Linked DNA regions of Wigglesworthia glossinidia endosymbiont of Glossina morsitans morsitans (Yale colony). The protein of the gene in region 1 interacts with the protein of each later gene in a pairwise test. Links are inferred from orthologs where the notes say so. Each region holds a gene or a part of one and is shown on either strand. Other genes may lie near its edges.

Region 1 (3,361 bases):
ATATTAGTTGATTGTACAATGTTAAAAAATGCATTAAAACGTATTTCTATCCTTTCTGATAAATCAAATAGTATTATTTTAAGTTTAAAAAAAAATTGTATGATAGTTTATATAAAAAATATTTTTCATGAAAAAGCAGAAGAAATATTAGAAATAAATTATATCGGTAAATTTATAGAAATTGGTTTTAATGTAAGCTATATGCTTGATGCTTTAAATACAATAAAATCTAACAAAGTAAAAATATTTATTATTAATTCTAAATCTAGCATTTTAATAGAAGATGAATCGGATTTCGCAATTAATCATATTATAATGCCAATTCGAATATAATACAAAATTAGTAAATATAATTATCGAATAAGCATACTTTATAAAAATAAAATATCAAAATTACTTTAAAAAATTTGATTTTTTTTAAATACTAACTAACAAAAATATCAATATATATTAAAATAAAACTTTTAAAGTTTATTATACTAATTAAATTAAGAAATATTTAATCTAGGCACATTCAAAATTCAAGGAGATACAAAAATGTCACACAATTATACTTCTTCCAGTATTAAAGTGCTTAGAGGTTTAGAAGCAGTTAAAAAACGTCCCGGAATGTATATTGGAGACACAGACGACGGAACAGGATTACATCATATGATTTTTGAAGTTGTTGATAATTCTATTGATGAAGCTCTCGCTGGTTTTTGTAAATCAATCAAAGTTACTATACATGATGACCGTTCTGTTTCTGTCGAAGACGATGGAAGAGGAATACCTACAGATATTCATGAAGAAGAAGGAGTATCTGCTGCAGAAGTTATCATGACTGTATTGCATGCTGGAGGTAAATTTGACAATACTTCTTATAAAGTTTCTGGTGGATTACACGGAGTAGGCGTATCAGTTGTTAATGCACTTTCAGAAAAATTAAAACTTAAAATATATCGATCAGGAAAAATATATGAACAATATTATTTTCATGGAATTCCTGATCAACCACTCAAAACAATTGGAAATACTAAAAAAAACGGAACAGAAATAAGATTTTGGCCAAATTTTTCTATTTTTAAAAAGAACACTGAATTTCAATTTGATATTTTGTCTAAAAGATTAATGGAGTTATCTTTTTTAAATTCTCAAATTTCTATTTATTTAAACGATATAAAGAATCAAAAAAAACAATATTTTCATTATGAAGGTGGCATCAAAGCTTTCGTAAAATATTGTCATAAAAATAAAAATTCTATTCATCCTAATATATTTCATTTTGCTACAGAAAAAGACAATATTTTTGTAGAAAGTGCTTTGCAATGGAACGATGGATTTAAAGAAAACATTTATTGTTTTACTAATAATATTCCACAAAGAGATGGAGGATCACATTTAATTGGTTTTCGATCTGCCATTACACGTACACTAAACTCGTATATGGATCGCGAAGGATATAATAAAAAATCAAAAGTAATTACTACTGGAGAAGATACAAGAGAAGGATTAGTAGCAATTGTTTCAGTAAAAATTTCCGATCCTAAGTTTTCATCTCAAACAAAAGATAAACTAGTATCTTCTGAAGTGAAAACTGCAGTTGAATCTTTAATGAATGAAAAATTTTTTAGCTTTTTATTAGAAAATCCAAAAGATGCGAAAACTATTGTAAATAAAGTTCTGGATGCAGCTCGTGTAAGAGAGGCAGCAAAAAAAATTAGAGAAATGACACGTAAAAAAGGTACGCTAGATATTGTAGGATTGCCTGGAAAATTAGCAAGTTGTCAAGAAACTAATCCATCTTTATGTGAATTATATTTAGTTGAAGGAGATTCTGCCGGAGGATCAGCAAAACAAGGAAGAAACAGAAAAAATCAAGCTATTTTACCATTAAAAGGAAAAATACTAAATGTTGAAAAAGCTCGTTTTGATAAAATGTTATCTTCTCAAGAAGTAGCAACACTTATTACCGCTCTTGGATGCGGCATTGGAAGAGAAGAATATAATCCAGATAAGCTTAGATATCATTACATTATTATTATGACCGATGCAGATGTAGACGGCTCACATATTCGTACTTTATTGCTTACTTTTTTTTATCGTCAAATGCCAGAAATAATAGATCGAGGTTATTTATTTATTGCTCAGCCTCCTCTCTATAAAATACAAATAGGAAAATTAATCAAATATATTAAAGACTATGATGATATGGAAAAATTTCAAATTCAACGCGCAATAGAAGATGCAAATTTAAAAATTAATTCACAATTTCCAATATTATCAGGAAAATCGCTAAAAAAAGTCATGCTTAATTTTTTTGCTATTAAAAAAATGATTCATACGCATGATTCTTTGCCTAAAGAATTTTTGCAATACTTATTACATCAACCTGAATTAACAGAAGAACATTTCTTAAATAAGGATAAATTAACAAACTGGATACGTTCTTTAAAAGATTTTAAATGTTTAAATAAATCAGTATTTTTCACTTATTTGTACGAGATTTGTAAAGACGATACATGCAAGTTTTATAAAATTTTATTAAGAAAAAAAATGTATGGTGTTCAAGAAAAATATGAAATTAATCATACATTTATTAACACTATAGAATATAAAAATATTATCTGTTTATTACGTCAATTATCTTCCATTAATCCAAAATATGCATATGTACAAAAAGGCAAAAAGCGTCAAAAAATCAATAATTTAGAACAAGCCTTCGAATGGTTAGTAAAAGAATCTAAAGTTGGTATTAACATACAACGATATAAAGGATTAGGAGAAATGAATCCAGAGCAACTATGGGAAACTACCATGAATCCTGATACAAGATCAATGATTCAAGTTACCATCCGTGATGCAGAATCTGCAGATCAATTGTTTTCTACTCTTATGGGTGATTCAGTAGAGCCTAGAAGATTATTTATTGAAAATAACGCATTAAAAGCTTTAAATATTGATATATAAATTAAACGATTTAAAATTTTTAAAAATAAAGTTAAAATTTGTATTTTTTAAACTTTAATATTAAAATGTTAAGTGCAATAATTATTGTAAGTTATTTAATCTTAAACTAAAAAATATTTAATATAAATAACTTTTATGAAACAGTTAATTAATAATTTATTTTTTTTTTCTTTTTTAACATTATATGGAATAAAAGCATTATCTAAGGTAACTGGATGTGATAATTTTGATATACTTCAAAAAACTAAGCATACCAACTCTAGCTTACATCTAGAAAAAAATAAATTATATATTTATTCTGATTCTATAAACATTGAATTTCCTAACAAATTTTTTTTTATTGGAAATGCAAAGATATATCAAAATAAATCTTTATTTTTTGCAAAAAAATTTAAAATAATAAATGAAAAAC
Region 2 (3,528 bases), 300 kb from region 1 along the record:
CTACTGATATCTAGTCCAGTAACTATTCCGCCTGCATTACATAAGCTTTCAGACAAAATTCCTGCTCCACATCCAATATCTAATATTTTTTTTTCAAAAATTCCTTGAGAAGCATTAGTGATATATTGTGTTCTCAGTGGATTCATTAAATGTAAAAATTTTGATATTCCATTTATATCCCACCATTTAGATGCCATATCATCAAAATTAGAATTTTTTAAAAAATTTATTTTTTTAAACATAATTTTATATTTTATAATAAATTGAGAAATTAACTTTTAAAAAATTATTATTAAATAAGATTAATTATGCAATACTTTTTTAAATAAAAAAAATGTTATAATGAAATTTAAGCGTAATTTTGACTTAATTGAATAAAAATTATTAATCGAGATGAATTATGAATGATAATAACAAAAAAATACTAAAAATTAATATAGAAGAAGAATTAAAACGTTCATATTTAGATTATGCGATGTCCGTGATTATTGGACGTGCTTTACCTGATGTACGTGACGGGCTAAAACCAGTTCATCGTAGAATTTTATTTGCGATGAAAACTATCAATAATGACTGGAATAAACCGTATAAAAAATCAGCACGTATCGTCGGAAATGTTATTGGAAAATATCATCCTCATGGAGACACAGCAGTATATGATACTATTGTGCGTATGGCGCAAAAGTTTTCTTTAAGGTATACATTGATTGATGGTCAAGGAAATTTTGGTTCAATTGACGGTGACGCTGCAGCGGCGATGAGATATACAGAAATCAAATTATCCAAAATTGCTCATGAAATTTTGACAGATTTAGAAAAAGATACAGTAAATTATATTGCAAACTATGATGATACAGAATACATGCCAGAAATTATGCCGACAAAAATACCAAATTTGTTATTAAATGGATCTTCGGGAATTGCTGTGGGAATGGCTACGAACATACCACCGCACAATATAGGAGAAGTAATTAACGCATGTTTAGCTTATTTAGAAAATAAGCATATTAGTGTATTAGACTTGATGAAACATTTACCTGGTCCAGATTTTCCAACTTATGGTGTTATATATGGATCAGAAGGTATTCAAGATGCATATACTAGTGGACGTGGAAAAATTTATATTCGTGCTTCTGCTAAAATATTAGCTGATAATAGAACTGGAAAAGAATCAATTATTATTTATGAAATACCATATCAAGTCAATAAAATTCGATTAATTGAAAAAATTGCTGATTTAGTAAAAGAAAAACGAATTGAAGGAATTAGCGCTCTAAGAGATGAATCAGACCGAGAAGGTATGCGTATTGTAGTAGAAATTAAACGTGATACAGTTGGAGAGATAGTATTAAATAATTTATATTCATTAACTCCATTACAAGTATCTTTTGGAATTAATATGGTTGCTTTGCATCATGGACAACCGAAAGTCTTGTCTTTAAAAAAGATATTATCTGCTTTTTTAAAGCATCGTCGTATTATTATTACCCGTCGTACTAATTTTGAATTAAAAAAAATAAATGATCGTATGCATATACTAGAGTCTTTTTTTATTGCGTTATTAAATGTTAATACAGTAATTAATTTAGTAAAAAAATCAACTTCTTTAGAAGAAGCGCAAAAACGTTTAACTTCTTATACATGGAACTTGACTAATTTTTCTGAAGTATTAATGAAAAATCAATTAATATCACATTTTAAAAAAAATAAAAAGTTACACGATACTTTCTTAAAAAGTACCCATTATTATATGACTAAAAATCAAGCACAAGCAATTCTTGATTTACGTTTGCACAAACTTGTTAAGCTAGAACAAAAAAAATTAATTACAGAATATAAAAATTTAACACAAAAATCATATTATTTAAAACAAATTTTAAAATATCCCAAAAAATTATTAGATGAAATTCGGAGAGAACTAGTTCTTTTAAAAGAAGAATATAAAGATCCAAGACGCACCAAAATTATTCAAGAACCTGTTAATATCAATATAGAAGATTTAATTAATAAAAAAGACGTAGTAGTAACTTTATCCCATCAAGGTTATGTAAAATACCAACCATTAAAAGATTACGAAGCGCAACATCGTGGAGGTAAAGGTAAATCAGCAACTAGTATTAAAGAAAAAGATTTTATTGAAAGATTTTTAGTAGCAAATACACATGATAGTATTTTATTATTTTCTAGTCGTGGCAGAGTATATTGGATGAAAATTTTTCAACTTCCCGAAACTAATCGAGGATCTAGTGGAAAACCTATAATAAATTTATTGCCATTAGAACCAAAAGAATATATTACTGCTATTTTACCAGTGCATAAACATGAAAAAGAAAAATATGTTTTTATGGCAACTGCAAGCGGAATAGTAAAAAAAACTTCTTTAAGCGAATTTAGTCGTCCTAGAAATTCCGGTATAATTGCAGTTAATTTAAATGCAGGAGATAAATTAATCGGCGTAGATTTAACTGATGGAAGCCAAGAAGTTATGTTGTTTTCAGAATATGGCAAAGTAGTACGATTCTCTGAAAGTCAAGTAAGAAATATGGGACGTACTGCAAGTGGAGTCAAAGGTATCAGTTTACTTCCAGGAGATCGAGTAGTTTCATTAATTATTCCAAAAGGGAATAGTCCAATATTAACAGTTACACAATATGGATATGGGAAACGTACTAACCAATCAGAATATCCAAAAAAATCACGTGCTATTCAAGGAGTGATTTCAATTAAAGTAAGTAAGCGTAACGGCAAAGTAGTAGGCGCTGTCCAAGTAAATGATTATGATCAAATTATGATTATTACAGATTCTGGCACTTTAGTGCGTACTAGGGTATCTGAAGTAAACATTGTCGGTAGAAATACACATGGTGTTAGACTAATAAGAATTTCAAAAGAAAATAACGTAGTTGGTCTGCAAAGAGTAGTTGAACATATTAATGATTTATCAAATATAAAAAAACAATAAATCGACTTTTAACGTGTTTTCATAAAAAATTCAAACAACTCTACAAGTTTAAACTTATATATTATAGAATAAATAAAAAATATAATTACTATAATCCAAATTGGCATAGATCCAAAAAATACATAAGGTGTTACTCCTTTGCTCGGAGATATTATTTCAAATAAAACATCACATACAAATTGTGGTAATTTTGATTTTAATGTTCCATCTGGATTTATTATTGCAGTAATTCCGTTATTACTACTTCTTAACAATGTTTTTCCTGTTTCTAAAGCTCGCATACGTGCCATTTGTAAGTGTTGCCAAGGTCCAATAGTATTTCCAAACCATATATCATTCGATATAGTAAGTAAGAAATCTGTATTGGATTGAACATTGTTTCTAATTTTTTCACTAAAAATTATTTCATAACAAATAGATGGGGTAAAATGAAAATTTGAAATATTTAACTGAGGTTGTAAATATTTTCCTCGTTGTAAACTAAAAATGAAAATTCCAAATTTTTTTAAAATGGGTTGAAAAAAATTTTTTATAGGGAGTGTTTCCCCAAAAGGTACTAAATAGTG

The links.
Region 2: the proteins of gyrB (region 1) and gyrA interact in binary tests that used the Escherichia coli proteins (3 or more experiments, as listed by UniProt). The link is inferred for Wigglesworthia glossinidia endosymbiont of Glossina morsitans morsitans (Yale colony) from one-to-one orthologs.

What each region holds. Positions count from the first base shown.
Region 1 is NC_016893.1:17,245-20,605, forward strand. Bases 230-3,243 are described here. They hold gyrB (DNA topoisomerase (ATP-hydrolyzing) subunit B), read left to right. Parts: upstream 230-537; coding sequence 538-2,949; downstream 2,950-3,243. Other genes in these bases: dnaN (DNA polymerase III subunit beta), read left to right, coding at 230-333; WIGMOR_RS00095 (LPS-assembly protein LptD), read left to right, coding at 3,085-3,243. Outside these bases: more of dnaN, read left to right, coding at 1-229; more of WIGMOR_RS00095, read left to right, coding at 3,244-3,361. UniProt on the Escherichia coli protein: DNA gyrase negatively supercoils closed circular double-stranded DNA in an ATP-dependent manner to maintain chromosomes in an underwound state.
Region 2 is NC_016893.1:316,975-320,502, reverse strand. Bases 1-3,181 are described here. They hold gyrA (DNA topoisomerase (ATP-hydrolyzing) subunit A), read left to right. Parts: upstream 1-400; coding sequence 401-2,962; downstream 2,963-3,181. Other genes in these bases: lnt (apolipoprotein N-acyltransferase), read right to left, coding at 2,971-3,181; ubiG (bifunctional 2-polyprenyl-6-hydroxyphenol methylase/3-demethylubiquinol 3-O-methyltransferase UbiG), read right to left, coding at 1-242. Outside these bases: more of lnt, read right to left, coding at 3,182-3,528. UniProt on the Escherichia coli protein: A type II topoisomerase that negatively supercoils closed circular double-stranded (ds) DNA in an ATP-dependent manner to maintain chromosomes in an underwound state.